3 regions of the Mucilaginibacter angelicae genome follow, and region 1 is predicted to be linked to each of the others. Evidence: riboswitches for the same ligand, from Rfam matches in the RefSeq annotation. Region 1 holds a riboswitch; each other region holds the start of a gene.
What was found. A riboswitch is a leader RNA that binds a small molecule or an ion and turns the genes downstream of it on or off. The one in region 1 is predicted to bind cobalamin.
Positions count from the first base shown of each region.

Region 2: another riboswitch for cobalamin. It lies ahead of ACFFGT_RS27135 (TonB-dependent receptor plug domain-containing protein); the one in region 1 lies ahead of ACFFGT_RS21235 (TonB-dependent receptor).
Region 3: another riboswitch for cobalamin. It lies ahead of metE (5-methyltetrahydropteroyltriglutamate--homocysteine S-methyltransferase); the one in region 1 lies ahead of ACFFGT_RS21235 (TonB-dependent receptor).

Region 1 is NZ_JBHLTS010000066.1:55,750-66,734, forward strand. It holds gene ACFFGT_RS21220 (helix-turn-helix domain-containing protein) at 1-691, opposite strand, end outside; gene ACFFGT_RS21225 (family 20 glycosylhydrolase) at 825-3,353, shown strand; tRNA gene ACFFGT_RS21230 (tRNA-Ala) at 3,548-3,621, opposite strand; cobalamin riboswitch at 3,924-4,123, shown strand; gene ACFFGT_RS21235 (TonB-dependent receptor) at 4,228-6,303, shown strand; gene ACFFGT_RS21240 (YncE family protein) at 6,306-7,445, shown strand; gene ACFFGT_RS21245 (cell surface protein) at 7,479-8,366, shown strand; gene ACFFGT_RS21250 (DUF5074 domain-containing protein) at 8,406-9,521, shown strand; gene ACFFGT_RS21255 (PKD-like domain-containing protein) at 9,627-10,985, opposite strand, start outside.
Region 2 is NZ_JBHLTS010000076.1:196,894-207,878, reverse strand. It holds gene ACFFGT_RS27135 (TonB-dependent receptor plug domain-containing protein) at 1-1,870, opposite strand, end outside; cobalamin riboswitch at 1,965-2,162, opposite strand; gene ACFFGT_RS27130 (serine hydrolase) at 2,208-3,464, shown strand; gene ACFFGT_RS27125 (SRPBCC family protein) at 3,530-4,264, shown strand; gene ACFFGT_RS27120 (sensor histidine kinase) at 4,663-6,357, shown strand; gene ACFFGT_RS27115 (MFS transporter) at 6,381-7,574, opposite strand; gene ACFFGT_RS27110 (HAD-IIB family hydrolase) at 7,679-8,425, opposite strand; gene ACFFGT_RS27105 (carbohydrate binding family 9 domain-containing protein) at 8,489-10,684, opposite strand.
Region 3 is NZ_JBHLTS010000017.1:319,396-330,380, forward strand. It holds gene prpB (methylisocitrate lyase) at 1-779, opposite strand, end outside; gene ACFFGT_RS06260 (glycosyltransferase family 4 protein) at 1,018-2,133, shown strand; gene ACFFGT_RS06265 (glycosyltransferase family 4 protein) at 2,064-3,161, opposite strand; gene ACFFGT_RS06270 (Lrp/AsnC family transcriptional regulator) at 3,501-3,962, opposite strand; cobalamin riboswitch at 4,140-4,337, shown strand; gene metE (5-methyltetrahydropteroyltriglutamate--homocysteine S-methyltransferase) at 4,491-6,791, shown strand; gene ACFFGT_RS06280 (6-pyruvoyl trahydropterin synthase family protein) at 6,858-7,274, shown strand; gene ACFFGT_RS06285 (acetylxylan esterase) at 7,333-8,391, shown strand; gene ACFFGT_RS06290 (CHAD domain-containing protein) at 8,626-9,417, opposite strand; gene ACFFGT_RS06295 (epoxide hydrolase family protein) at 9,654-10,952, shown strand.

The DNA.
Region 1 (10,985 bases):
ATTCATTCAAATAACAAAAAAAGCTTTTTCGCATAACCTTGCTGAAGAACCTTGAAAAGGCTTCTTCGGTCATCCTGTTAAGATTCGCTGTTTTTTTCAGGTTGATCTTTCGTGAAAAGTTTTTCCGGATATAATCAAGCGTTAACCCGATGCGTTCATTGTTGGCATAATCAAGGTGGTGCATGTCACTCTGCGAGGTGAGTATGGTGGTATGGTCATATAGGGAAAGCTGATGCAGGATCTCCAGGAAATAATGAAACTGCTCAAATGAAGTCAGCGTAGTAAGACGCTTTAACTTATACCTGAAATCTTTTAACCCGGGACCCTGAAAACGGAGCCCACCCGCAGCATGTTGCAGCATTTTTTTTATGCGGGTAAACGCAGGGCTGTCCAGCCATTTTTTATCAATCAGGTACTGGTCCCAATGTACCACTACAGCGCTTGCAGCCTGCGTTTGATTGGCATGGTTTTTCCAGCAATGCGGCAGGTTAGGCCCCAGTAAAACCATGTCATTTTCCTTAAAATCTTCAAAATGGTTGCCAACGTACCTGGTGCCCGCGCTTGACAGGATAAAAGTAAGCTCATACTCCGGGTGGAAGTGAAAAGGAGCATCAAACCCATCCTTATCTAACATAAATGCATTAAAGATAAAGTCAGTATTGGTACGGAGCTGCTCAAACTGTGCTTTCATGTAATTAACCTATTTTGAATGGTAAATGAAGGGCCGCAATATAAAATTGCACAAAAAAGGCTAATAAGACATCAAAATAGGCAACAAGTTTTACAGGCGGCTCCCGTAGCTTTGGTTTATACTAACCAGCCTTATGAGTAAACGTTTAACCATCACCTTTTTGATTGTACTGCTCGTTGGTTCTGGTAATTTGGGTTACGGGCAGGCTGTTTTTAATACCAAAGATCTCCGCATCAAATGGGCCTTTATTACTAATCATTACCAGGACAAGCCCGGGTTCCTGGCTGCATTAACAATCAATCAAACCGCAGGCAATAAAATGCCCGCTAAAGGCTGGAAACTTTATTTCAGTTTGCGGTATCATGGTATCAACCTAACCTCGCAAAACAAGGATGTAGTGATCGAACACGGCGGCGGCGATCTTTTCTGTATCAAGCCCGCTGCATCATTCAAGGGCATCAGTAAGGGCAGTGCATTGATTATCCCGTTTAACGGAGGCGGGATAATTGCCAATTACCACGATGCACCCTCCGGTTTTTTCTGGGTGAGCGATAGCGATAACCTGCCGTATGATATTCCGGAGTCAAATATTACCCACGATTCAGGGACGCTGAAAGGTGCAGATGCACAAGAAATCTTTAACCTGAATAAAGGCACGACAAATCTGCCGGATGATAAGCTGCCGGCTTTCCTGCCGCAACCGGTTACTTACACCCAAAACAAGGGTTATTTTAAGTTGGATAAGTCGGTAAGCATAGTTAACGCAGGTGGTTTCATGAACGAGGCAGGTTACCTGGCAAAAGAAATCAGTGCAATCACAAGCTATACCCCGGTATCAGCTGGCGGAAGGAAAAAAATTGTTTTAAGAAGGATCGGCCTGCCAAAAGAAGCTTATGATCTCCGGATTGCAGCAGATAGCATTATCATATCAGCATCAGATGGCGCTGGTATATTTTACGGAATCCAATCGCTTAAAAATATGTTGCCTGCGGATGCCTGGTCATCTAAACAGGTACCTTTAAACATTCCCTGTGCAACTGTACATGATGAACCAAGGTTCTCGGTACGGGCGTTCATGCTGGATGTATCCCGTAATTTTCAACCCAAAGCAGAGATCATGAAGCTGCTGGATGTGATGGCGCTGTATAAGCTCAATACCTTTCATTTCCATTTTACTGATGATGAAGGATGGCGCATAGAGATCCCTGGCCTGCCCGAACTGACCGCGATAGGATCAAATCGCGGGTATCCATATATGCGCAATGAACGTATGCAGCCTTCCTATGGGTCGGGGGCGAGTACTGCTAATAAAATGGGCAGCGGTTTTTATTCGCGAAACGATTTTATTGAGATTTTGCAGTATGCCCAAAGCCGCCATATTAAGGTGATACCGGAGATCGAGTCGCCGGGGCATGCACGTGCTGCGGTTAAGGCTATGGAGGCGCGATATTATAAATACATGAAAGCGGGTGACCGCAAAAAGGCGGCCGAATACCTGCTGAGCGATTTGCAGGATAGCTCCAAATACCTGAGCGCACAGTATTTTAAAGATAATGTCATGAACCCGGCATTACCTTCTACCTATAGGTTTGTGGCCAAGGTGGTTGATGAGCTGAAAGCCATGTATCAGGAAGCGGGCGCCGATTTAACCATGATACATATGGGCGGAGACGAAGTGCCCGCCGGAACCTGGGAAATGTCGCCTGCCATCAGGGCTATGATGAAGAAGAATACAGTTTTGCACAATATCAACGATGTTTTTCTGTCTTACTTCAAGCAGGTGCAGCAGTTGCTCGGCAGGCGTGGCCTTAAACTTTACGCCTGGGAAGAGCTCGCCATCGGAACAGAAAAGAATAATCAATCGCGGAAGGTGATCAGCATACCTGAATTTATTAATAACGGGGTTAGTGTAGATGCCTGGTATAATGTAGGAGGCAATGAAGATATTCCTTACCAGGCGGCTAATGCAGGTTACAAGACTGTGCTTACCTGTATCGACTATTTTTACTTCGATCTGGCCTATCAAAGATCATTTTATGAGCCGGGCGATGAATGGCTCGGCTTCCTGGAAACTAAAAAAATGTTGTCGTTCATTCCCTATAATTATTATCGTAATGCAAAAGTTGATATGCCGGGCAATCCATACGCGGCAGGCTATTTTGAGAACAAACAAAGATTAACACCTGAAGGCAGTAAAAATATCAGGGGGATACAGGGCGCACTTTGGGGCGAGAATATCAAGTCGGCCAGGCAGATGGAGTATATGATATTACCCAGGTTACTGGCGCTGGCTGAAAAGGCCTGGGCAAAACAGCCGCAATGGGAAACCGAACAGGACACTGCAAAGCTATCAGCGCAATATGAGCAGTACTGGAACATATTTGCCAATCAGTTAGGCAAAAAGGAGCTGCCCAAATTAGCATGGTATCGTGGAGGCTATTATTTCAGGATCCCGGCCGCGGGCCTTATGCAGTTGGACGGATTGGGGAAGGCAAACCAACAGTTTCCCGGTATGGCCATACGCTATACCACCAATGGGGCAGAACCGGGCAGTCAAAGTACCATTTATAACAGGCCCTTAAAATTAAAAGGTAAAGTAAAAATGCGGGTGTTTGATGCTCGTGGACGGGGAGGAGAAACCACCACCATTGAAGTCGAATAATGTAAAAGGCAGATGATGTTTGTTCATGTTTGAAATAAAAAAGGCTTTACAGGAAACCGTAAAGCCTTTTTTATTTCAGCAGGAATAGGAGCAAACTATTCTCGTTATCAGTCAAACTAAAGAGAAATTTTAACCCCAAAATCAAGGTAAACATAAAAAAAGCACTTACAAATACGTAAGTGCTTGATAAGCAGTGGAGAATATCGGAGTCGAACCGATGACCTCTTGCATGCCATGCAAGCGCTCTAGCCAGCTGAGCTAATCCCCCGTGATGGGTTGCAAATATATGATTTTAGGTAATTAACATAAAATTTAAATCTAATCTTTTTTCTGCAGGTAAATATGGATTAAAAAGCAGACGGATTTGCAGATTAACACCTGTAGTTAGCCTGAAACTGCTTGGCTACGCTGGTTCCTCATCCGCATCCCCGGCCGGGAAGCTTTTAATTAATGTTTGTTGTATTCGTACAGGGCAATACACTATGGTTAGTTTTCTGCTTTTGCCTACCTCATTGGTGATATTATGCTCGTTTTGTAAACTACTACTTATTTAATTAAACTTTTAATACATACATTTGTCCTGCTTTTGGTTCACGGAAATTTAACGCCCGTGATTAAAAGGGAACCCGGTGTAAATCCGGGACTGTCCCGCAGCTGTAAGCTCCATAACACCAAAGCCCATTCTTATTGTCACTGTTAGCCGTTTGGCTGATGGGAAGACAGGGCCGGGGGGAGTAAGTCAGAAGACCTGCCATTGCACATATTGATTCATAGCTTTCGGGGATTGAAGCTGGAATGAGGATACCTTTCGTGTATTTCATTTTTTGTAATTCGTCGTTCTGTTTGCTGTGAGGTTTTTTAACCCACAACACTCATGAAATTAACTGTGCGCCAAACGTTCGCAACACGTAATGGCTGTATAAATGGCATTTTATGGCTTGTTTCCTTCGGGATTACAACCGTTTGCTGCTGCCTGCAGGTTTCGGCACAATCCCCTGTTAATAAAAAAGATACTGTCCAAACAGATTCTGTTAAGGTCAATCACCTTAAACAGGTAGAGGTTAGGGGTACCAAAACCGATATCCGCAATATATCACCAACACCGGTACAGGTATTAAAAGGCGAGCAGTTGCAGCGGCTCAACAGCCTGTCGGTTGCTGATGCACTTCGGTTTTTCAGCGGGGTGCAGCTTAAGGATTATGGGGGTGTTGGCGGATTGAAAACCGTTAATGTAAGAAGTCTCGGCAGTAATCATGTAGCCATATTTTATGATGGTGTGGAGTTGGGAAACGCCCAGAACGGACAGGTTGACCTTGGCCGTTTCTCGCTTGATAACATGGAGGAAGTGGACCTGTACAATGGACAGCGCAGTGAAACCTTTCAGGCTGCAAAAGGTTTTTCGGCGGCAAGTTCCATTTACCTGCAAAGTGCCCGGCCTAAATTTGAACATGAAGAACGTACGCACATCCGCCTTGCCTACAAAACCGGTTCTTTCGGACTCGTTAACCCGTCGTTGCTGTGGCAACAGAAGATTGATAAAAACACCTCCGCCTATCTCAGTACGGAGTGGACAGACGCTAACGGCCGCTATAAATTCAGGTACACCAACGGCATTTATGACACTACGGCGGTGCGTAATAATACAGACGTTGAATCATATCGGGTTGAAGGTGGCATCAACAGCAATTCGGAAAACGGCCAGTGGAATATCAAAGTGTATAGTTATACTTCAAACCGGGGGCTTCCGGGTGCAATTGTATCCAATAAGTTTAACTATTTACAGCGCCAGTGGGACCGTAACCAATTTGTGCAGGCCAATTATGAAAGTAATACCCGGAAGCGTTACACTGTAGCATTGATTGCCAAATACGCCGATGATTACCTCCGTTATCTTGATCCTGAATTTGTTACTACTGCGGGCTTCCTGGATAACCGTTTTTATCAGCATGAACTTTATTTTTCGGTAGCCAACCGTTACCGTATCCTGCCGGTTTGGGATGTGGATATTTCGACCGATTACCAGCGTAACTCTCTTGATGCTAACCTGTACCGGTTTGCATATCCTACCCGCGATGTTGAACTGGTTTCGCTGGCTTCGCAACTTAAGCTAAGGCGTTTTAGCCTGCAGGCCTCGGTGCTGGGCACTTTTGTTAATGATAAGGTTAAATTATACGAGGGGGCGGGCCGCAAAACCGAGTATACTCCAACGGTTACGGCTTCATGGCAAATGAGTCCGGAGTTTATGTTTCGGGCCTTTTATAAAAATATTTTCAGGTTACCCACACTTAACGAGTTGTATTACACCTTTATTGGCAATACGTTGCTTAAACCAGAGTATGCACGCCAGTATGATATCGGAGCTACTTATACTAAACCTTTTATCGGCGGCCCAATTACATCAATTTCTGTTCAGGCCGATGCTTATTATAATAAAGTAAAAGACAAGATCATCGCCACACCGGGTTTAAACCTGTTCAGGTGGACAATGTATAACCTGGGTGATGTAAATATTAAAGGCGCCGAGGTGAATGTGCAGCTTGCCAAACAGGTTTCGCGATATCTGACTTTCAACGCCACCATTAATTATACCTGGCAGCAGGCCTTTTATAGTAACGATGGCGTAACCTATCACTATAACATACCCTATGTTCCTACGCATAGTGCTTCGTTCACGGCATCGGCCGATTACCGGAATTTTGGGTTTAATTATAGCTACCTCTACAGTGGTTCACGCTACAGTCAGCTAAGTGACGATCAAAATCATGTTTATAACTATTTGGAGCCCTGGTACACGCATGACCTGGCCGTAAACTATCATACCCGGATCTATAAACATCTCACCCGGTTTAGTATCGAGGTTAATAACCTGCTTAACCAGGACCGTGAGATCATTGCCAACTTCCCGATGCCGCGTCGTTTTTACCGGTTTAAACTAAGCTATTCCATCTGATCATGAAAAAATTAAAAATAGCCCTATATCTATCTACAGTTCTCATTGTATTGCTTGCGGTATCATGCCGAAAGGCGCCGCAGGTAATACCTGAGCAGGTTGAAACCATTTTTACGCCCGATCCGTCGAGTACTATTAAAGGTCTTTACCTGCTTAACGAGGGTAATATGAACATGAACAAAGCCTCGCTCGATTTTGTGAACTTCCGTACTGGTGTTTATCAGCGTAACATTTATAACCAGGCTAATCCCTCGGTTACTAAAGGGTTGGGCGATGTGGGTAACGATATCGGCATTTACGGGTCAAAAATGTATGTGGTGGTTAATATCTCCAATAAGGTTGAGGTGCTGGATGTCAAAACCGCTAAAAAATTGGCCCAGATTGATATTACCAATTGCCGGTACGTAACCTTTCATAAAAACAAAGCCTATGTGAGTGCCTACCTGGGCAAAGTTGGCGATCCCAAAGCGCCCAATGGCATAGTGGCCGAAATTGATACAGGTAGCTTACAGATAACACGCAAAGTTACAGTTGGCCGCCAGCCGGAGGAAATGGCCATTGTAGGGGAGAAGCTGTATATAGCTAACTCAGGCGGTTACAGTCCGCCCGATTATGAACGCACAGTTTCGGTAATTGATCTGGCTTCATTTACCGAGCTTAAACGAATTGATGTGGCTATTAACCTGGAGCGGGTTAAGGCCGATAAATATGGCGATATCTACGTTACCTCGCGCGGCGATTATTATACCATTCCATCCAAACTGTTTGTTATCGATACCCAGACCGATGCGGTTAAAAAAACATTTGATATAGCTGCCAGTAACCTTTGGATAGATGACGATACGGCCTATATCTACAGTACAGAATGGAGCTATCCTCAGCAAAAAAATATCATCACTTATGCCATGCTCAACGTAAAGGACGAAGCCGTTTTGAGCAGCAGGTTTATTACCGATGGTACTGATAAAAAGATAGTAGTGCCCTATGGCATAGCCGTTAACCCGCTTACCAAGGATGTTTTTGTTACCGATGCCGGTAATTACGTGGCTTCGGGCACGCTTTATTGCTTCGACAAAAACGGCATTATGAAGTGGCAGGTTCAGGCGGGCGATATCCCGGCCCACATGGCCTTTGTTTATTAATTCAATTCATTTTTTAAATACAATCAGATCTTTATGAAAAAACAACAACTTAAACTGTTCGTGATATTAGGTGCATTATGCGCCTTTGCCTGGGCATCCTGCAAAAAGGATAAAGTCACGGAAACGGCCCCACAGGAAGCTCCTATCCGCCCAACAACGGCTTCAAGCAATGCCTATGTAACAACACTGTTTGATTTTAACCCGGCACCTGGACAATTCACCAATACGGGCCTTGGCGATACTATTGCAGCCAAAGCAACCCTGAAAACTGATCAGGGACTTGTAAGCCTTGGCGGCTGGGGTGGTTATATCGTAGTGGGTTTTGACCATACGGTACTTAATGCTGATGGTAAAACGGATTTTATTGTTTATGGTAATGCTTTTGCCCAGTTTGCCGAGCCCGGCGTTATATGGGTAATGCAGGATAAAAATGGCAACGGCCAGCCTGATGATACCTGGTACGAGATTAAAGGCAGCGCTTTTTATAAAGATGGTTATACCCGCAATTATTCGGTAACCTACACCCGCCCGGCCTGCGATACCTGTAGCGTACCGTGGAAAGATAATAAAGGCAATACCGGCGTGGTGCAAACCAATATATTCCATACACAGGCATATTATCCTATCGGCCTCAAAACAAATACTTACACCTTAACGGGGAGCTTGCTGCCATCAAGCAATATCAATATGGACGATCCTACTTATATCACCAGCGCATCGTTTGATTATGGTTATGCCGATAACACTGGCGGCGGCGATAAAATTGACATTGGCAGTGCTATTGATGACAAGGGCAATAAGGTGAACCTGAAGGGTATAGATTTTATCAAAATACAAACCGGCATCCTGGCCAATATGGGCTGGCTGGGCGAGCAATCTACCGAGTTTACCGGCGCTGCCGATCTGAGTCTGCTTAAATAATCAAACACAAATCAAATAATTATTATAAAAATCATCACTATGAAAAAAACACTTACAACTAAGCTTGGCGCGGTTGCATTTTCGTTATTGGTTTTAGCTGCTTCGTCATGTAAAAAAGATGCGGTAAGCGCGAACAATAACAGTAAAGCCCTTAAAACCCAATCATTGGGAAAGTATGATAATGGCTTCTTTTTAATTAACGAAGGCTGGTATGGTCATGGCACCGGGAGTGTAAGTTTTTACAGCTTTGCTACCGGCACCAAACAGGACAGTATTTTCACTAAAGAAAATCCAGGTAAAACGCTTGATCCTGCCACTTCAACTTTAGAGTACGGAACTATATTCAGTAACAAACTGTTCCTGGTATCAAAGGTTGGTGGCCCTGTTGTTGTTACCGATCCGTATTCGCTTGTTGAGCTTGGGCGTATCGCGGCTGTTGGCGGAAATAACTGGCAGGCTTTTGTTGGTATCGATGCTACTAAAGGTTTGCTGAGCTCGGCAAGCGGTATTTATCCCTTTAATTTATCAACCTATACCACCGGCGCAAAGCTAACCAGTGTTACAGGTAGCGTAGGGGATATGATTAAATCGGGGAACTATATTTTTGTGCTGTCGCAAAGCAAAGGCGTGGTGGTGCTGAACGTGGCCGATTATTCGGTCGCTAAAACTATATCGGGCATGGTGGTAGCATTTACCAAAACTCCGGATGGCTCGGTATGGGCTGCAGGCGGCACTTCATTAATCAAGATTAATCCAGGTACTTTAGCTGTAACAACCATTGCCTTGCCGTTTACAGCAAATAGTACCTGGTTTGCATGGCATCCGGGTTCAATTACAGCATCTACCCAAAACAATACGGTTTACATAGCCAATAATGGTACATTCAGCGGGGCTACTACTATTTACAGGTATATTGATGGTAATGCTGCTTCTTTAACAAGTCCGTTTATTACTATTCCGGCGGGTAAAGAATTGTATGGCTCTGGTATTGGTTATGTAGCACAAACTAACCAGTTGGTGGTTACTACGGTAAAATCAGGCTTTGGTGCTAACTATGGTGTTAATGATCTGTATTTTTATGATTTGAACGGTACGCAGGTTGGTGATCTGGCTTATTCGGGTTATTATTTCCCGGCTATACCGGTGTTTCATTAATATAGCATAAAGTTGTGCAGTAAATGATTGTATTGTACAACCAGTTATAGCAAAGCCCCTCACTATTATAATGAGGGGCTTTATTGTTTTAATATTGGGCCGGAACTATTGTTTGCTTAGTTTTAATACATTGGTAATGTTATTGTTATACTTGATGTTTAACAGATAAATGCCCTTGCTAAACCCGCTTAAATCTAAGTTTGCTTTATTACTGCCAAACAGGGCCCGGCCTTTTTGCCTCAGTAAGGTTTTGCCTGCCATATTGATTACTGTGAGCTCATATGTAGCCGTTTTTTCCGTAGTAAAAGCAACGGACGTTGTATTGGTTGTTGGGTTAGGATAAACTGCTACAGCAGTTAAATTATCATCTGATTGCGGTATCGGTGGAACGGTAACGCTTTTTGTGCCCGGGTTTGAAATGGCGCATGAATTGTAAGCTGTAACAGTAATATCACCACTGTTGTTTCCCCATGTTACAGTGAGTTTATCCGTTCCCTGGCCTGATATTATACTTACATCGGGTGGTACGTTCCAGGTATAGCCTGTACCCGGTGTGGAGCCCTGCACATTGAAGCTTACTGTATCTTGCCGGTTAACCGTTGTTGGCCCGCCAATCAGCGCCGGGTAAGGAGGGGCATCAGCACTGGTACAAGACACGCTGATGTATTTTACATTCGTTTCTGTAGTATCGCATGCGTTGGAGGCAGTTACAGAGATCTCGCCGCCGTTGTAACCCCACTTCACAGTTAAAAGGTATGTTCCCTGTCCGGATAATATAGTTGCATCTGCAGGTATTGTCCAGGTATAAGCAGCATCAGGGCTGGGGGCTTTTACTTCATATTGAACAATAGCAAGCCTGGATGCTTCGTCAGGCCCTTCCACTTCAGCGGGATATGCCGGTGGTGCAATAACTTTTAAAGCCTGGCTGGTATAAGTTTTACCGCTGTCGGAAGTAATAGCCACTGTGTAAGTGCCGGGTACGGTATTAAATAGCTGTGCATTATTAAATTGAGTTGGTTTGAATTTCTTAACCCGGTTATCAAGCATTTCAGAAATATATATTTGCCCGTCGGGGTCAACAAAAAGGCTCGATCCTGAACTTATTTTATCTGCCTGGTTTGGATCTGTAGGATAGCCGCGGCTGCCTGCTACGGTTATGCCATAACTGGCGCCCGGGGCCCATTTTTGAATCCGGATACCGCCGTCCACAACATATACCGCTCCTGCCGAATCAACACTAAGCTCGCCGGGGCCTGTAAGTTGGTTTGCATCAATGCCCTGACCGTTGCCGCCGGCAACGGTTACACCCGTTGTTGCGCCCGGGGCCCATTTTTGCACCCGGTAATTATATCCATCGGCTACATAAACATTGCCCGCATAATCAACTGCTATGCCCGATGGTTCGTAAAGCTGGTTTGCGGCCGGGCCCCTGCCATTACCACCGGCAACGGTTATACCCGTTGT
Region 2 (10,985 bases), on a different contig from region 1:
ACGCGGGTAGATAATATTCGGGAACGTTATTGCTGTTTTGGTATCTTGATGACGAAAAGATCTCATTGTAATAAACACCAAACTGTTTATGTGTGAAACCTGCATTTAATGCCAGCGTATGTTTGGGCGTATATGGAATTTGCTCAAGATAATACAGGTCAGTTGGATTGGTCACATCCAGTGCCTGCTGATAGGTGTAGCTAACGCTTAATAAACCCTTCCAATTATAAAATGGTTTAAAGCCGCTTTTTAAAACAACGTCAAGCCCTTTTATATCAACTTTTCCTAAATTAATTACGGAAGGCGTTTCGGGCGAACGGGTTGGGATATAAGAGATCTTGTCTTTTACATGGTTATAATAAGCATCGGCGCTGATATTGATATAATCAAAAATACCGGCAAAGCTTTTGGTGTATGCGGCCCCAATGTTATACTGGTCAGCATATTCAGGTTTTAAAGGCCGGGGCACAATGGCGTAATAATACTGTTCTGCAAAAGTAGTATTGCGGAATGTGCTTTTGTAATAAGCCCGAAGAAGCAGGTTTTGACTGGCGAAAGGCTTAAATGTAGCAATTACCGCAGGTGTAAATGCTGATCTTGAAGCTGCTGCCGGACCGCTTTTAACCTCATCATGTATATAAGTGTTTAATAAATTGGCTTGCAGGCGCCATTGACCTATACTGAAATCGGTGGCTATAACATTGAACAAGCTTGTACGCGTTGGGAATGCATATTTATAAACGTCAGATTGCAAATTGCTGATATCAGCATCCGAAGCATATGATATTTTCCAATTAGGCGTGAACTTGTATGCCAATGCTCCTGATATATAGAAGTCGTTTTGCCGGTAATGTTCATCAATTACCCCGTTGCTGTTGTAAACACCTGTATCAAGGTATCGAACATAACTATGTGCATACTTGGCATTAATTAATAATTGAAGCCCATTAACCGCTTTATGCTGATAGCCGGATTGAACAAAAAAGTCCCTGTTTTGCAGCCTTTGATTAGTAGGTGCGGCATAGTAAACAACAGGCCCGGGCAATCCCCTTTTTGAGTTGTAAAAATTAAACTGGAGATTGAATTTATCACTATCCGATTTTGTCCAGTATAGCCCGCCATCTGCCTGTTGAACATGAACATCCCCATTTTTACGCACTGCGAGGGTATCGGAGCCGTCTTTGGCTTCATGATATTTATATCTTCCATTTGCCTCCTGAACGGAGCTATTGATCACAAACGACCAATATTTACTGACCTTTTGCTGCCATTGTAAATAAGGGTTTACTAACCCAAACGAGCCGCCCTTAATTCCAACAATGATATTGTAAGGCTTCCGGGAATCTAATACCGGGTGAATTGTTTTAATGGCAAGTACATTAGCCGAAGCATATGCCCTGGCTGTTTGTAAAATATCAGTTGGTTGGGCGTTGTACAAAACAATTTCCTCAACATTGTTCAAGTTAAATTTACTAAGATCAATTTGCCCGTTCTGTGCATCATTAAGCTGCACGCCGTTGTACAAAACAGCAGTATTATCTGCACCCAGGCTCCGTACTGATACCGTTTTTAAACCACCAATGCCGCCATAATCTTTAATATTAACCCCTGCAAAATTCCTGATAGCATCAGCTACGTTAAACGATGCAGTTCGTTTAAAATCAGTTGCAGATGTTGATTGTACCGGCGCCGGGTTTTGAATTTGAGGTATAGCCGAAGAAGAAACTTTAACCTCATTGATTTTTTTGGTAGTATCTGATTGTGCCGAGGCCTTAGTGCCTAATGCTACCTGCGCCATAAACAGCAATAAGCTATAGCCTTTTATTGGCGATAATTGCCTGCAAAAAATTATAGGTAAGCGTTTCTTCATATCCGCAACAAAACTCAATTTTGGAAGATTTTGAAATGAAAACACACCAATAGAAGAGCATTCACATTCAAGCTTCAATCCCCGAAAGCTATGAATAATATATAGTGCCTTGGCAGGTCTTCTGACTTACTCCCCTTTTGCCTGGTCTTCCCTCCTGTTTACCGGAAGTGACTTTATAGATTTGGCAATGGTTACGGAGCTTACAGCTGCGGGACAGTTACGGACTTACACCGTATTCCCTTTTAATTCATTAAATAATAATTTAATGAAACCTAAAGCGCTGTAAAAGTACAATAAGTATCTGTCAACCTCAAACTACATAGTTATATTTAGCGGGATGAAACATTTCTGTATTTTATTACTGATGATGACGGCATTTGGCAGCTTTGCCCAACAGCCTGATACCGTTTTTCTGAAAGGCATATTACATGGGCATCCGGAATTATTTTCAGGCATTTTGAACCATCCCACTCAAAACGAAGTACAAATCCTATACACCAGGATAGACAGGGATAAAAACAATATTCCCCACTTTAGTTCATATAGTTACCGCCTAAATGCGCGGCATTATTTTTACCCGGCAAGCACAGTAAAATTACCAACAGCAATATTTGCGCTTGAAAAATTGAACGAGTTAAAAGTAAAAGGTTTCAGCCGAAAATCGGTTATGATCATCGATAGTTCATTTGCCGGCCAGACTAAAGTCAGTGCAGATACATCATCTGCAACAGGCCTGCCCAGTATAGAAAACTATATCAAAAAGATTTTACTGGTAAGCGATAACGATGCTTTTAACCGGTTATACGAATTTGTAGGCCGTGCGGAGATCAACCAAAAGCTTAAGAAATACCATCTTGACAATACCCGTATTGTAGGCAGGTTAGCTATCGGCGATGCTGGTGAAAGCACAAGGCATACCAATCCCATGAATTTTTACAATGATAATAAGCTAATTTATCATAAACCGGGGCTATATGATGAATCAAATTATCCTATGCATCTGGAAAATATGCTGCAGGGCAAAGCTTATTTAGACAGCAGCGACCGGCTGGTTAATAAACCTCTTGATTTTTCGGAAAAGAATGTCTATTCTCTTGCCGACCAGCAAATGGTGCTTAAACGATTGCTGTTTCCTGAAACTTTCCCGAAAGCACAGCGCTTTAACTTATCAGCGGATGATTATCAGCTCATTTATCGCTACATGAGTACCTTCCCAACGGAAAACACAAAACCTACTTATAACCGGCCTGAATATTTCCCGGCCTATTGCAAGTTTTTGTTTTACGGAGGAGATAGCACAGCTTTAATTAATCCTGATATCAGGATTTTTAATAAAGTTGGTGATAGTTATGGCTACGATATTGACAATGCCTATATCGTTGATTTTAAAAATAAGGTGGAGTTTATGCTCAGCGCTGTTGTGCAATCAAATGAAGATGGCATACTGAACGATAATAAATACGAATACGCAACCGTGTGCCTCCCTTTCCTGAAAAATCTTGGCCAGGTGATTTATCAGTATGAATTAAAGTGCCCTAAAAAGCATCTGCCCGATTTAACTAAATTTAAATTTACTTATAGCAAAAGGAAATAAAATTCACTTTAAGCAAACTTAGTAGTACCAATGGTGTTTTAAAAACGACAACTATTTAAAAACCTATGACAACTACAATAGTAAAATATACTGACAACTACCCTGTACTTTACGGCGACGATCGTATAAACCTAAACTGGCCGGAGCGTTTTACCTCCATTGCAGGTGGCATGAAGCTCGGTTTCTCGGGCTTTAAAAACATTTTTAAAAACCCGATTGCAAGTATTGTGAAAATAGGTGCCGGTGGCTACCTGTTAAACCGTGGTATTACCGGCCATTGTGAAATTTATAAACGTATTGGCAAGCTCTCAACTAATCCCATAAATGTAAATATCCGTTCGTCATTTATAGTAAACAAGCCACGGCAAAAGGTTTATGAATTTTGGCGCAAGCTGGATAACCTTCCCCTGTTTATGAAGCACCTGGAAAGTGTGGAAGTCATCGACTCAAAATATTCACATTGGGTGCTCAAACTGCCTAAAAATGTAGCCACCGTTAGCTGGCATGCCGAAATTGTGCATGACGAACCTAACGAAATGATCGGCTGGAGCTCGTTATCCGATTCCATGATCAATAATGCCGGTAAGGTACGTTTCCAGGATACCATTGACGGTCAGGGCACCATTGTAGATGTGGTGATCAGCTACCAGCCTCCCGCAGGCGGTGTGGGTGCAGGGATAGCCAAAATATTGAATCCGGTATTCAAAAATATGGTTGATAAGGATATTCAGAATTTTAAGCAGTATATGGATATCAATAACGACCCTGACGAATTTGTGAATGTTATCGTTATCGAATAACTTATTACTGATTTACGTCCCCTACTTTTTTTCTCCCACTAAACAACCTGCCGATAACTTTTTAACAGATTCAAAGGCCGGGACAAAGAAAGTTAAAAGCTAATTTAAAAAAAAGGCCTGGTGAATTGAAATTCATCGGACTTTTCTGTTTTATAACCGATGGTTAAAATAGATGGTTTCTTTTTATTATAATATCTATAGTATTTAACATATACGAAAATCAGCAAATAAATTATTGGTTAAATATTTGGTCAGCCAGTGAAAGGTACTGATGTTCAATCGTAATAATCACTGATTGATTCTATTATTTTTATCATTATCATTGTTCCTCAAAACCATTAGCAAATGACAATACCAATTTAAAATTGATACTGTCCGGCACTGATGAAAATAACTATATGAACGTTTTATCAAGGAAGATACTGCTTGCTTTTTTAGCCTTTACCATAATTTTAGTTATTGTTGCCCTTTTTGTAAGGGATAAGATCACCGAAAGACTGGCTCATACAGCCCAGGTTTCGCACCTTATGGACCTTAACAATTCCCGGCCACAGCAAGCCCTGTTATTGCTTCACCAGGCCGAAGATTTGTTTCAATCGTCGCTTGTTGACGCCGATGCCGCTAAAGCCCGTGGCTACCAGGCTAAGCTATCATTGGCTTTTGCCGAAATTGATACGCTCCTTAATATGCGGCATGATACTACCAAACTGAATGCAGAGCAGCGTACACAACTCCATGAATGGCACAATCAAAAGATAAAACTCTCTGCCGACCTTTTCTCTGCCCGGCGCGACTTTGATTCCCTGCTCACAACTTATGCTGATCTTAACATTGCTGCGACTCAGAATAAACTGGCTGTTAAAAGCAGCCGTACTGTCCAAAACAGCAGCGACACCTTAAACCAGCCAGGCAAGCTTAAAAGAAAGGGCTTTTTTGCAAGGATTAAGGAGGCGATAAAAAATAAAAATGCTTATGCTACCGGCGGCGCAGGCGGCGTAGTCATTAATCACCGCACACGTGTTTATATTGATTCGGTTACACAAAAGCTCAGGACTAAGGATAAATCTACCTATCTTAATAAGCTGAAACAACTACAACAAAGTAACTTAAAATTACAGGAAACGCAGCGGCAGCTCATAGCCCTAAACATGCGGATTACCCATAAAATGGAGGAATTAATTGCAGCCATTAAAGACATCAACTATAACATGACCGATGCTTTTAAGGGTATGGCTTTTAACAGCTACCTGGAAACAACAAGCTTACTGAACAGACTTTACCTGAGTGCCCTTTTACTACTTTTAGCTTTTGCAGTATTATTGATTGTGTTTGTTATTAAACTGGGGCAATCCGAAGAACTTTTACTTAAGGAAAATGAGCGTGCCGTAATGATAGCGCGGCAAAAAATGGATCTCTTGCTGCATATGAGCCATGAAATCCGCAACCCGCTTACCTCAATAAATGGGTTCCTCTACATTTTCAGCAGAACAACACTTACACCAAAACAATCAGAAATGTTGGGTACGGTAAGGGCATCATCCGATTTGCTTTTGCAAACTCTCAATGATACCCTTGATGCTGCAAAAATGGAAAGCAGCGAACTGAAGATCCATCATGATCCTTTTTGCCCGGATAAAACTTTGAAAGAGGTAATTGACAGTATGACATTCAGCGCTGATAAAAAGCAACTGGAATTAAGTTATCATTTTGAAGGCGACCAGGAAGCTGAAGTTTTGGGCGACAGCTTCAGGCTCAAGCAGATCATCGTAAACCTTGTTAGCAATGCTATTAAATATACTGATACCGGTAATGTAAAAATCAAAGCGACGCTGAAATTAGCCGATGCTAAAGGGGGATTGAGTGTTGATATAACGGATACGGGAGCTGGTATCAGCCAGGAACAGCAGGTTAGTCTGTTCTCCAAATATTACCAAACCAATTCGGCAAAAGGTAATACCGGTACCGGCCTTGGTTTGTATATCTGCAAGCAATTGATCGAGCTGCAAAAAGGAAGTATCAGCGTAAAAAGCGATGCGGGCAAAGGAAGCACGTTTAGCTTTGAGATCCCTTACGAAAAATATGAATTGGATTAACTACCGGGACGTACTTCAAAAGCTTAGAAACTTTTTATCCTCCAGCCAATTGCCAGGCATAAAATAAAGCCTAAAAGCACCATGCCCATACTAAATGGAAAGAGATATAACATTCCAAAATGGCTTGCCACACCGCCAATCAAAGGCCCGGTAAGCCCGAGTGAAATATCCATAAACAAGCCGTAAGCTCCCAACGCAGCCCCCTTATTTGATCCGGGCACCAGCTTAACTGCTTCCACCCCAAGCGCAGGGAATACAAGTGAAAATCCAAGCCCGGTTATTCCGGCACCAATAAGCGCTATTTCGGGCATATGGGCAAACCAAAGGATCATCAACCCTACCGATTCCACAGCCAGGCACGTGATACCGGTTTTAAGCCCTCCGTAATTGTCAATAGCCCCGGCAAATATAAGCCGGCCTAAAATAAAAAACACGCTAAAAACCGACAGGCATAATACGGCATTTGTCCAGTTTAAGTAAGCATAATATAATGTGATGAAGGTTGAGATAGCGCCAAAACCTAATCCTCCAAGCATGAGACCAATTCCATATGGCGCTACAGTTTTTAGGACAGATAAAAAAGACTTTCCGGGCTCAGTGCTTTCATTTCGCAGCCCCTCTTTTCTTTTGGCATATAAGTATCCGATAAGCCCGATTATAAATACTACAACCCCCATACCGGCAAGTCCGTAACTGTTATCAAGCAATATCCCAATTGGTGCACCAACAGCAAGTGCACCGTAACTTGCTACGCCATTATACGATATGGCTTTTGCCGTATTTTCCTCACCAACCGCATTAATGGCCCAATTAATCGGGCTTGCACCAATCAGTCCCTCGCCAAAGCCGGTGATAAGGCGCGTTAATGCCAGTAGCAGCAAACAAATTTCCCGGTGTTCTTTAAGTAAAAAGGCGGCACATAAAAACAATCCGCTAAGGGTAAAGCCTATCATACCGGTGATCACGGCTGGTTTTGGCCCTTTTTTATCGATGATATTTCCGGCATATCCGCGGAATAAGAAAGTGCTCAAATACTGCAGGCTGATCACAACACCGGCAACCATAGCGCTGTACCCTAACTGGTTATGAATAAAAACCGGAAGTACCCCAAGGCTTAAACCAATAGTAAAATAACCCATAAAGGTAAATTTCACAAACCCGGCTATGGTCAACACTACACTTGAAGAAGTGCTTTTTATACTTGAACCTGCTTCCATGCCGCAAAGATAGGCAGTTTCAACATTCGCTTAAGTGTAAATTATACACTTTACTTTTAATTAACATTTCAGGGCAATGCAAGCGAACTAATGCAGGAGCATTCCTATTTCAGACAAAGGATTATTCCCTCAACAACCCGTTTGGTTTCTTCAGGGTCGCGCACCTGGATACAATCGGCGCCGGTTGTGCGGGCCGGGTGGTCGTTGCCGCCTTCAAACAGGGCATCACCAATGAATATCATCTGTTTGATCCGGATCTCTAAAGTATGCTGCAGTTTATGGATGCCATAAGCCTTATCAATACCCAACTTAGTGATATCAATGGAAGTGACCCCACCTATTTGTGCCGAAAAACCGGTAAGTGATTTATCAAGCAAAGCTTTAATCTTTTTTCGTTTAGTGTATTTAGGGTCCCACTTCTTCTTTTCATCAAGGGGGGCATGCTGACCCAGAGCTGAAAAGGTGATCTGGCTGCCGCGGTCTTCTATTTGATCGCCCCAGGTTTTCTTAGCTTTAACACCGGATGCTTCGACAGCCTCATTCAGCTTACTAACGATCTCCTGCCTTTCGACATCAGTAAAATCTTCGGAATACAGCTTTTTCCAGCCCGATTTTTTATACTGATAATATTTAGTGCCACAGGTGGGCAGTATAGATAAGTTTTTAAGCGATTGTTTGTCGAGCAGGTTTGACAATACCTGTTTTTCAAACTGTGGCCAATCTCCACCGGATATGATGGCCACTTTCGCAACTTTCATCAAATCGGTTAAAAGCGCAGCCATTTCCTTATCAAGGGCAGCCTTGCTTTCGGCAAGGGTGCCATCCAAATCAAATATGATCAGTTTTTTCATTACGGGGAGATATCAAACTAATACTCCAACAGTAATCAACTGCACTTGTTTTATAACAGGCCGCTATAAGTTACACCAGTAAGTCCACTTTAAAGTAAGCTGCCTGTTTTTTACCGTATAAGGTGATGGTGTGGTATTATCACCGTAAACAATAAACAAATCGGATGCCGGTTTGTAACGCCATTGCAGGCGGGTGTTAATATTGATATTATCTATTTGCTGGTTGTATTGTACATAAGTTGTAAAGTACAGGGTATTGGTGAAGGTAACATCAATTTTAGGCCCTACCAGCCAGAAAGTATTATGCCCAAAAGGCTGTGGCAGCCTCAGATCATTGAACGAAGTATTGATGGCGATGTTTACATAAGGCTGAAAACGGTAGCCTATCAAACTTGTAATACTGTTACGTACACCATTATCATAATAACCCCCGTGAGATGCCTCCAGTAAATAGGTGAACACATTTTGCGGCTTGGATACAAACTGAACATCAATAGTATTCCAGTTATGTTCTGACCCGGTTGGTAATAAACCTTTACCGATATTGGTGGGGTCATAAGGCTTCAACAACCGAACATAATCATTAATACCGGATACTGATAATGTTGCACGGTTGCGGAAAGTAATCAGGTATGACAGGATACTTTCATTATCGGTGCGGCGAAACGACTCATCAAAAAAGTAATTGGATGTAAGCTGAACGCCATGGCTCAGGATATTACCCTCTTTAGGGAAAAAATTGCGGAGCAACAGCGGACTTAGCTTTACATAACCAACGCGGGGCACATACCCTACCTCGGCATTATAGTTTTTGCCTACATATTCTTCCTGCATATACAGCGTCCAATACTTGCTCAGGTATTGAAAATGATCAGACACTACATAATCATGCCCGCTTACACCTGGTGTAAATGATTTAAGGGCAAGCACCTTGCCTGTCCAGATATTGCTGCGCGATGCAAGGTTAAACTCGGCCCCTATATTTCGGTTATAAGCAGTAGAGCCTGTATTGGTACCAGGGATATTAGCGGTTGCATCCTTATTTATAAACAGGAATGCAATGTTTGAACGATCAAGTACCCGCCGTTGCAGGGTAATGATGCCATAATTTTCCGGAGCCTGTGGTACGCTGCCCGAACCACCTGTTTGAATATCCATAGCGCCGATGCGCCAGTCCTTATCCAGCTTACCGGTAAGTCTTGCTCCAAAATCAATGGGAACATTCAATCCTATTCGTCTCGAAAAAAATGGCCGGATATCCGAATAACCAAAATTGGCAAACAAATCGCCGTTCTCTAAAAAGAACTGCCGCTTTTCGGGGAAGAACAGTTCATAACGATTAAGGTTGATCACCTGCTGGTCAACATCCACCTGCGAAAAATCCGGGTTGACAGTTAAGTCGAGGTTTAGGGAAGGTGTTACGGAGATTTTAGCATCACCGCCAATTTCGTGTTTATATTCGGTTTTGGTATTGTGCTGATAATCTTTGGATAAACCGGTAAGGGCATATGGGATAATGGATACGTTGCTGCTGGCCGTTGGTGGGGCTTCGTCCCAAACCAGGGTACCGGTATACGCCAGTGAAGCTGTAGGGAACTGCCGCGGGATAGGTGTCCAGCTCGATTTTTCGGCAGTTTTAAGGTCGTTACGACTAAAGTTGATCCCCCACTCCTTAATTCCTTTTTTATAACGGATACTTTTAAATGGAATGGATGCTTCCCAAACCCATTTATCGGGATAGTTTTTTACAGCCGAATACCAGCGGTTATCCCAGCTCAGGTCAACCTTGCCGCCTTCATACATACTCCCATCCCATTGCCCTCCGGCTGCGTTAGCCCCAAAGCTAAAGCCATCGGTACGGGCATCAAAAGGATCCATGAAAATCAGAAAGTTATCATTTTTTACAAAATTGAAATCCCGTTTCAGCGACTCAACCATGTACGGCCCGGGCACCGAGTTATAATTGATGGCTATGATGTACAGGTTTTTATCGTCATATGTCATCCGCACTTCAGTTTTAACGGTGGCCTTGCTGGTATCCATCGGCAGCACCATAAAAAAATCGCCCGCCGAATCAGCCTGCATCCAGGCCTGCTCATTCATCACCCCATCAACAGTAATGGCCGATGTAGCCCTGCGGATATGGTACTTATACCCCGCGTTCTTTTTTTGTGCCGATGCATAAAAGCAGGTTACAGAGCATAAGATAATAAGCAACAACGTTTTTGCAGGAAGCTGGCAGGAGCGTTTAAGGGGCATTAAGATAAGGGTATATGAGTTTATTGGTTCACGAATTTTAAAACTACATTTTTTATGCAAAAAACAGTGTCTCGTATCATATAATTTACGGTTTCACTTCGTTTCTTCGTGCCAATAATTATATACCTGCTAATCTGTATCACCTTTTGTTAAAAATGCATCAACCTATCACCCACTTCATTAAAAATCAAATTATTTCCCGGCAGATCACTTTTTTTCGCAATCGATTGCAAAAAAGTTCATAAAACCGCGTTTTTGGGCATTAATACGGACTTTATTAATGTATTATTTATTTTTTATT
Region 3 (10,985 bases), on a different contig from region 1:
TCTGTACGGATATGCTGATATACATTTTGGGCAGCCTTATTGGCGGCCCGAAATGCCGAAAGCGGGTAAAGTACAAGCTCCACCCCTGCCTCGCCAAGTTCTTCAACAGTATACATCGGGATCATGCCGAATTCTGTAATATTGGCTAATACCGGGATGCCGGTTGCTTCCACAAATTTCCGGTAATAGCTCAGATCGGGAACCGCTTCGGCAAAAATAAAATCGGCGCCTGCTTCCTTGTATGCAACAGCCCGTTCAAGGGTTTTCTCCAATCCTTCGTTGGCAAAGGCATCTGTTCTTGCACCTATCACAAAATGTTCGTCTGTACGGGCATCTGCCGCGGCTTTTAAACGGTCAACCATCTCGTCTTTGCTCACCACCTCCTTACCCGGGCGGTGTCCGCAGCGTTTGGCACCTACCTGATCTTCAATGTGAAGCGCGGCGGCCCCGGCTTTAATCAAAGATTTGACGGTACGGGCAACATTAAAAGCAGAAGGGCCAAAACCTGTGTCAACATCTACTAAAAGCGGCAGGTCACACACATTGGTGATCCGTTGAATATCGATCAGCACATCTTCCAGGGTTGTAATGCCCAGGTCGGGGATGCCTAACGACCCGGCGGCTACCCCGCCGCCCGATAAATAAATAGCGTTAAAGCCAGCCTGTTGTGCCAGTAAAGCATGATTGGCATTGATAGCGCCAACAATTTGCAGCGGTTTTTCTTTTTGAAGGGCATCGCGGAACTTTTGGCCCGGCGATTTAGGATTATTTGGTTGCATCGTAAACTTTTTAGAAAAAGCACGTTTGTTAAGTTCTTTTACTCAACAAAAGAACGGCAGGCAAGTTAGAAAATAAATCTAAACAAACAGGTTCTTAGCTATGGGGTTTTTAAATCAGCACCATTATAAAAACGTTTTTCAATAAGCAACCGGGCATGAAATTTCCACGTAACTAATAGTAATTACAATGTTTTGAAAAACTTATACTGGTTAGCAAAGCATTAAATGCTATTTTTTAATGAAGCACAAAACACTGATCATTTTAACACCCGGCTTTCCCGAACATGAAGGCGACAGTACCTGTATCCCGCCGCAGCAGGTTTTTGTGAAGGCGCTCAAAGAGTTACATCCGGAATTAAATATTGTGGTGCTTACCTTTCAATATCCTTTTTTCAGCCGTGAATATGAGTGGCATGGTGTTAGGGTTATTGCATTCGGCCACCCCAGCAATAGCAGGATAATCCGGCGTTTTACCGGGCTCAAAGTGCTTACCGTTTTGCATAAGCTGCACAAAGAGTCCCACATCATTGGGATGCTGAGTTTCTGGCTGGGTAAATGTGCCTATATAGGTAACATGTTTGCAAAAAAATATGATTTAAAGCATTATACCTGGCTGTTGGGACAGGATGCAAAGGCCGGAAACAAGTATTTCGCCAAAGCTAAGCCAACTGCGGATAGATTGATCGCTTTGTCTGACTTTTTGGTACGGGAGTTTACTAAAAACTATGGAATAACACCCGCGCATGTTATCCCGGTTGGTATTGATGTTACGCGTTTTAAGAAATCCTATGCAAAACGGGATATTGATATTGTCGGGGCCGGTTCATTGATCCCATTAAAACAATATAATGTTTTTTTAGAAGTGATTGCCATGCTGAAAATATCCATGCCTGATATAAAAGCAGTGATTGTTGGCGATGGATCAGAAATGAAGCACTTAAAGAAAATGGTGACAGCGCTTGACCTGGCTGATAATATTTCCTTTACCGGCAGATTGGCCCATGATGAAGTATTACAATGGATGCAGCGTTCTAAAGTATTTGTACATACGTCCAACTACGAAGGGTTCGGGGCTGTTTGCCTGGAGGCCCTGTATGCAGGGGCACAGGTAGTAAGCTTTGTAAAACCGATGGATGCAGCGATTGAAAACTGGCATATTGCTGCTGACAAGCAAACAATGGTAAAAAGGCTGGAAAAGATCTTAACAAGCCAGGAAACCACCTATCAAAGCGTTTTGCCTTTCACCATAGAACGAAACGTAAAGGCAATGGTAAAGTTATTTGATCAAAGCGAAGCAGCTACAGTACGGATCCTGCCGGCGATGGCTTCAAAGGAAAGATTGGTTTTAAAGTAATTGAGGCATAGTACACGTTTTTCCTGCCGGTTTAACTGCATGCCGGCTATCAATGCTGCCAGCATGGCTGTTTCATTCCCTGCTTCATATAAAATGCCGCAGTTGCCATTATCAGTGATCATCCTGAATGATGCGATATCAGTTACCACCGGGATACAACCGCATGACATCGCCTCGCAAATAGCTGTTCCGCTACCTTCATAGTGCGAACCTGATACTATAAAATCAGCGCTGTTATACCAGTATAAGAGATCGTCATGAGGTACCTGTCCAACCAGTATGATGGCTTCCTTTTGATGATGATCTTTCAAGAGCGCTTTTATTTCTTCCAGCAGTTCATCGGTATGATAGATCATGTAAAGCTTTGCACCCGGTTGGATCTGAATGAATTTCAGAAAGGCTTTTACAACGTTCAGCGGATCTTTATTGGCATTTAAGCGCCCAACCCATAAGAATACAGGTTGCCCTTTAGCGCCGGTTTTTGCCTGCGCCAATAACCTGTCCACAGGATAAAAAATGGATGATACTTCCATTACCTCGTGGAGTTTTTGGGCCGAGGATATATTTCCATTGGTCACCCAGGTCATCCCAAGTGCATGCGAAGCAAAAAGGTAAGCATCAATATAATGGTCGGCCAGCCGCTGTACCCATTTTTTAATACCGTTAAAAGGTTTTTCGGCATGGTGCTGTGCGATGATCCTGACACGCCTGTTCAATAGCAAGCGTAACTGCAAAAACTGTAAAGGATAAAGCAGTCCCTGCAAAAGCACCACATCCGGGTTCAGGCTTTTGATAAAGCGGTTCCGCTTAAAAGGAAACCAGCTTTTCTTTTTGCCGAAGCTGACGAACTCATGCTGTACATTTCTGTGGGTAATAGTGCCTTCAACATCAATTTCCTTTATGCTGATCACTGTTTCTGCTTCCCCTAAACATTGCAAAATCCCGGTGTAAGCGCGGGTGCGGTGAAACCAATTTTCGGCCTTGTCAAATCCGGGAGAGTAATCATAGGTTACTGAAACGTAAATCATCAATTATATGTGTAAATACCAACAAACTGCACGTGGATAAATACGGCAGGTTGGGCGCAATGGTTGCCGGGGCATTTCAGCCGGGCGGGAAACATCTTAATTGACTTTACTAAGAAGCTGTTTAAAATTGATTGCGATTATTTTTAAAATCATTGCCGTTGGTTTTAACCAACGGAACAATGAGTAGCAATAAAAGGGCTTCAGCCTAAATCCGCTTGCATAATTAGGCTAAAGCCAAAACTTTTAACTTTTTTTACCGTTGGTTAAAACCAACGGCAATGAATATTTTGCATTTTTTTAACAGCTTCTAAGATTGTTTACGGACTGCCTGATTAATAGCTATAAATTGATATTATAAGAGTTTTTGTTTTCGCACATCACAAAAGTGCTGTGCGTGCTGCCGATACTTGTAACCGAGCCCAGTTTGTTGAACACAAAATCCTGGTAGTGTTTCATGTCCCTTGCATAAACTTTAAGCAGAAAATCAAAATCTCCGGAAATATTATAACATTCAACAACTTCTTTCAAGCTCATAATATCAGTCACAAAGCTATGACCGATGCTTTTATCATGCTGTTTCAGCTTGATATTGCAAAAAACAATCAGCCCGTAATTAAGCTTTTCAGCATCGATCAATGCGATATATTTTTTGATGTAACCATTCGCCTTCAGCCGTTTTACCCTTTCAAAAACCGGCGTTGGCGAAAGGTTCACTTTGGCTGCCAGTTCTTTTATAGTTACTTCAGAATCTTCGCCCAGTAGCTTGAGCAATTGTTTGTCCGTGTCGTCCAGTTCGTCCATAGAATAATTTTCTTTTATTGTGATGATTACTATACAAACAAAGTATAACAATCTAAAATAATGACAAAATTAGATTTTTACACCTAATTAACCACCATTATATAGTTATTAAATCCAACTTATTAGATTTGCTTAGAATTTAATCCTAAGATAGGACAAAATCATAACAATAGTTCTTTACTTTCTATCAGAAAAGGTTTACCCCTTTAGCCAAGGGGTAATTAAAAGGGAACCGTGTGCAAATCACGGGCTGTCGCGCAACTGTAAATAACGCCAAAGATTTCAACCGGCAATGTCCACTGTCTGTATCAAACGGATGGGAAGGATGGCTGAAATGTTATAAGCCAGGATACCTGCCTATTTTGGAAGGACAATGCTTTCGCTGAATAAAGCAAATGGTCTGATCTGATGGTTTTCATGGGTAGTAATCTGCCTGGATGAAAGACTGCAGTATGCCCTGTTTTTCGTGAAGCATTGTAAAGTTTGTAAAAAACACTTAACTGTTTTTCTAATTAAATCTTTAAAGAAATGCTGACGCAAAACCTGGGTTATCCGCGAATAGGTAGCCAACGACAACTAAAAAAAGCCTGCGAACAATTTTGGGCAGGCAAAATCGATCTGAAAGACTTGAAAGAAGTCGCCCGTAAGATCAAAGAAGAAAACTGGCAAACCCAACTGGACGCAGGTATCGACCTGATCCCCTGTAATGATTTTAGCTTTTATGACCAGGTATTAGATACCAGTTTGATGCTGGGCGTTATCCCTCAGCGTTATTCACCGGTGCTGTCACAAGTAAAAGCTAATAGCGAAATCGACCTTTATTTCGCCATGGCCCGTGGCTATCAGAAAGACGGCCTCGACATTACCGCCATGGAAATGACCAAATGGCTGGATACCAATTACCACTATATCGTACCCGAATTTACTGCAAACCAGGAGTTCCGTATTTTTCATGAAAACGTGTTTGGCGAATACAACAGCGCCAAACAGCAACTCGGACAAAAAGCCAAACCGGTACTGGTTGGGCCGGTAAGCTACCTGCTGCAGGGTAAAGAAAAAGAGCAGGGCTTTGAGCGCATTGACCTGATCAAAAAGCTGGTTCCTGTTTACATCGATATCATTAACCGCCTGAAACAGCAGGGTGCCGAATGGATTCAGCTGGATGAGCCTTGCCTGGCGCTTGATCTTTCCAAAAAAGAAAAAGAAGCATTTGAATTTGCCTACCGGGCAATTGCCAACCGGGTAAGCGGCGTCAAGCTTTTGGTAGCTACCTATTTTGAAGCGCTATTGGACAATACACAATTAGCGGTTAACCTTCCTGTTGCAGCGCTACATGTTGATTTGGTACGTGCCCCTGAACAACTGGATGAAGTGCTTGCCCTGATCCCCGAACACCTTAAATTATCAATAGGTGTGGTTGATGGCCGCAATGTTTGGAAAAATGATTATGAAAAATCAGTAAGCCTGATCCAAAAAGCTGTTGAAAAACTGGGTACCGACAGGGTGATCGTTGCGCCTTCATGCTCGCTGCTGCATAGCCCGATAGATCTTGACCTGGAAACAGCCATCGATCCGGAAATTAAAAACTGGATGGCATTTGCTAAACAAAAACTGAACGAAGTAAGTGAACTGAAACAAATTACTGAAGGAAATAATGACTTGCTGGAAGCCAACAAAAAAGCTATCGAAAGCAGGAGGTCATCACAAAAAGTACATAAACAGGTAGTAAAAGACCGTGTTGCCGCAATCACTGCAGCTGATGCTACCCGCCAAAGTGCTTTCCCGGTACGTCAGCAAATACAGCGCGAGCGCTTTCATTTACCGTCATTCCCTACTACTACTATCGGTTCATTCCCGCAAACGGATGATATCCGCCAGCTCCGCGCCAGGTTTAAAAAAGGCGACCTAACCCTTGAACAATACGAAAAGGAAATAGAACAAGCTACCATTGATGCCATCCGCTGGCAGGAAGAGATTGGCCTGGATGTACTGGTACACGGTGAGTTTGAGCGTAACGACATGGTTGAATATTTCGGCGAGCAGCTTAACGGCTTCCTGTTCACTAAAAACGGCTGGGTACAAAGCTACGGCAGCCGTTGTGTAAAACCACCGGTTATTTATGGCGATGTAAGCCGCCCGAAAGATATGACCGTACGCTGGAGCACATTTGCCGCCGCCCAAACCAGCAGGCCAATGAAAGGCATGTTAACCGGCCCGGTAACTATTTTGCAATGGTCGTTTGTACGTGACGATCAGCCAAGAGATGTTACCACCAACCAGATCGCTTTTGCTATTCATGATGAGGTTTTAGCATTAGAGGCAGCAGGTATCGGCATTGTGCAGATAGATGAGGCAGCCATTCGCGAGGGTTTGCCTTTACGCAAAGCGAAGCGCCCGCATTACCTGGATTGGGCGGTTAATGCCTTCCGGATCACAGCAAGCGGTGTTCAGGATAAAACCCAGATCCATACCCACATGTGTTACAGCGAATTTAATGATATCATTGAACACATCGCGGCCATGGATGCCGACGTGATTACGATTGAAACATCAAGGTCACAAATGGAATTGTTGCAGGCCTTTGCCCATTTTGAATATCCGAACGAGATTGGCCCGGGCGTATACGATATCCATTCGCCCCGTGTACCAACTACCGAAGAAATGGCCTCGCTGCTGGCCAAAGCAGCCGACCTGCTGCCGGCTCAACATTTATGGGTAAACCCGGATTGTGGTTTAAAGACCCGCAAATGGCCTGAAACAAAAGCTGCCTTAGAAAACATGGTAGCCGCAGCCAAACAGGCAAGAGAGCAGATCTCTATAGAAGTATAATTTAATACTAAGGACAGCGGGAGTTGCCTCCCACTGTCCTTTTTTGAAACAGGAAGGTTAATCATGATTGTACATGTTACCCGCAGGGAACATTTTAACGCCGCGCACCGGATGTACCGGGAAGAATGGAGCGCGGAGCAAAACGAAGCCGTATTTGGCAAATGTGCAAACCCCAACTGGCATGGCCACAACTACAACCTTTTTGTAACTGTTAAAGGTGAAATCAGCTATGAAAGCGGTTACCTGATCGATTTGAAACTGCTTAAGATGATCATACAGGATCACGTGATCGAAAAGCTCGACCATAAGAACCTGAACCTGGATGTTGATTTTTTGAAAGGAAAAATGGCTACTACAGAACTGCTTTGTATGGAGATCTTTAACCAGCTGCAAGCACCGATAGAGGTGAATGAAGGCGTTTTTCTGCATTCGGTGAGGTTGCATGAAACTGAAAATAATTCAGCAGAGTATTTTGGCGGGTAAATTGTTACACTGACTAAGCAGGATGTTTTATACATTGTACCTGTAAATCAATCCCGCTATGTCATTCAAGATCAAGGCACTTTGTACAGGTGTTCTGTTATCGTTATGCTCACTGGTTTCATTAGCACAGCAAGTAAACCATCCCCCTGCAGATAAGGCAGCAGCTGATTTTAAAAAACTGTTGGAAAGGCCGCGCGTTCCGTTAAACCCCTCTTTTGAAGTAACTAAAACGGATTCGGTTATTATAGAGCATGGTTTTATTTACAGCGAAAAGAATGAACGGGTACCCATCCTGATTTATAAACCGATTACTGGTGCAAAATCATACCCGGCTGTGATTTTTTTACATGGTACAGGAGGCAAAAAGGAGGACAACAAAAAGATCTTATACCAGCTTGTTAAAAGAGGGGTCATCGGCGTAGCTATCGATGCCCGCTTTCACGGCGAACGGATTGCCGGAGGTGCGCATGGCTCCAGGGAATATGTAGCTGCTGCCACTGCTGCCTGGGAAAACAAAGATAAAGCCCGCCAAACCCATCCGTTTTTGTTTGATACAGCTTTTGACCTTTGGCGGGTAACCGACTACCTGGCAAGCAGACCGGATGTAGATGCCAATCGCATTGGTATGGGCGGCATATCAATGGGTGGTATCGAGACATGGCTTGCCGCATCAATAGATAAACGAATAAAAGTAGTGGTGCTGGATATTTCTGTACAAAGTTTCAAATGGTCCTTAGATAACGATAAATGGCAGGGGCGCGCAGGCACTATCCAGGCTGCTCACCTGCAAGCTGCTAAAGATCTTGGCGACTCGGCCTTAAACAAACAAAACGTAAAAGCTGTATGGGATAAACTGCTTCCCAATATTACCGGCGAGTTTGATTGTCCCTCACTGTTACGGCTGATGGCACCACGGCCTATCTTGATTGTAGGAACCGAAAACGATCCTAACTGTCCATTGCCCGGTGCAAACATAGCCTATGCTTCGGCCTTACAGGCGTACACATCAAAAAACGCAACTGATAAAATTAAGCGGGATGTAACCCCAAAATTATTCCATACCACTACGCCGGAGCATTTTAAAATGACACTGGATTGGTTTAGTAAGTGGCTGTAGTTTAATAACCTTGCTACTTGTTAGATGCTGTTTAAATTTGATCCGGATTATTTATGAAAAATATAAAATCATTGCCGTTGACTTCAGTCAACGGATTAATGAACGAAAAACAAAGGGCTTTAGCCGAAGTACCACTTGAATATTGGGGCTAAAGCCCGCAATGCCACCTCCTCTTACCGTTGACTAAAGTCAACGGCAATGAATAATATCAATTTTAAACAGCTTCTTTAAATATTAATCAATTTGTTCCAGCGGCAATTCATTTACCGTAGTCGCCTTATTATAAAAATCCTTAACCAGCACTGTCAGCTGACGTTTCAACTTTGACTTTTCCTTTCTCAATGCATTTACCAATCCATCATTTTCAGTGCCTCCGGTCGAAAACAAATCAATGGCAACTTGTTTGTCGTGCCATTCGCCTATAACATTCTGCACTTCATCCAGGTAAGCTTCATTAAAAGGCTGGTTGAGCACCGGTTTAACCAGTTTATAATTATAGATAAGCATTTTTAATTGCTTGCGACAGGCGTGCAGGGAAGTATCAGCATAAGGAGGCGCCAGGCAAACCGCAATCTGCTCCAGTTGCTGCCTGTAGTAAAAATCAATATGAACATCGTTGAGCTTTGGGATAGCCTTTTTAAGTTTGCGCTGTGCCCGGCGCAGCCGTTGCAGGTGTTTACCCGCACCTGCCCGGAAGTCATGTGCAGATCGCTTCATCAGGCTGCGCTGATCTTGCATTATCTCTGTGAAAGAAGGCTGTAATAACTTTATTAATTCAAGGTTTATATAGGCGTTCCTGATATTTCCGGCAGCTTTAAATAACTTCCGAACGGGCTTCAATTCCTTCTGCAATTGCCCCGCAGCTACACCGCTATCGGCCAGCACCAAAAAAGCCCGCAGTTTTTTTACTTGTACCCTAAACCGGTGCAGGTCCTCCTGTTTGCCTTTTTTATCAAAAGCTTTCAGGTGCAAACGGAGGCCCGTCCATTCACCTCTAAAATATGCCAGTTCTTCTTTTAGTTTCATGTAGAGTTATTCACAATTGTTACTAAACCAAGATACGCATAAATATGGACAAAGCATTTCTTTACTTGCCACTGCGTATACTACCTGCCTCCAATTTTTTTCATTGTTGCCTTAACCTGACTATTTCAGGAGCAGAGATGTCTGCCTGGAGGATAATTTAGTCTGCTTCGCCAATATGGTGCTTCATTACGGGTGGTTTCCGGCTGTAGTTTTACCAAAAATTAAAAGCTCAAACAATGAAAAATGCAAAAAAACTCCTTGTAAGCACCTTTATAGCAGGCGCTTTCATGGTGCATAGCACATCCGGACAAGCACAAACCAAAGCTTCGGGTGAAGTATTATCAAACGAAACTATCCGCCCTTTTAAGGTGCATATCCCCCAAAAAGAACTCACTGATCTTAAACACCGCATTGCAGCAACCCGATGGCCAGACCATGAAACCGTTGCCGACCGTTCACAAGGTGCTCAATTGGAAAAATTGCAGCCGCTTGTAAATTATTGGGGTACTGGTTACAATTGGCGCAAGGCGGAAGAAAAACTAAACGCCCTGCCGCAATTCACAACCACTATTGATGGGGTGAGCATCCACTTTATCCATGTGCGTTCTCCATATAAAAATGCTTTACCGCTCATCATTACACATGGCTGGCCCGGTTCTGTGTTTGAACTGCTCAAGATCATCGGCCCGCTTACTAACCCTACGGCATTTGGAGGCCGGGCTGAGGATGCCTTTGATGTAGTGATCCCATCCCTGCCGGGTTATGGTTTTTCAGGTAAACCAACTGAAGCCGGCTGGGGACCCGAACGTATTGCCCGCACATGGGATGTACTTATGAAACGGCTTGGATACACCCGTTATGTAGCACAGGGCGGCGACTGGGGTGCTGTTATCACCGAGGCAATGGGCAGGCAGGCCCCCGCAGGCCTGGCAGGCATTCACCTCAATTTACCGGCAACAATACCCGCCGAGATAGATGCAGCACTTAACGCCGGTGGTCCCGCTCCAGCCGGACTTTCCGAAAAAGAACGTGACGTATATAATGCGCTAAGCACTTACAGAAAAACAGGATCTGCTGCATATGGTATCATAATGACTGCGAGGCCGCAGGCCCTTGGATACAGCTTAACAGATTCACCGGCCGGCCTTGCAGCCTGGTTGCTGATCCATCCCGGCTTTTCACAATGGACATACGGTGACGCCCCTAACAAATACCCTACAAAAGATGAAGTACTGGACGATTTTACTTTGTATTGGCTCACAAACAGCAGTACTTCGGCTGCACGCCTGTATTGGGAAAATGCCGGTCGCGGCCCGATAAGCGCCACTGCACAAAAAACCGCCGATATCAAATTACCGGTAGCAATCACCGTATTTCCGGAGGATGTTTACCGTGCCCCCGAAACCTGGGCCCGTCGCGCCTACCCCAACCTTACCTATTTCCACGAGGTTGACAAAGGCGGGCACTTCGCCGCATGGGAACAACCACAATTATTTGCAGAAGAATTACGTGCAGCATTCAAATCGCTACGTTAATTTCCTTAACAGGCAACGCAGCAATTGCGTTGC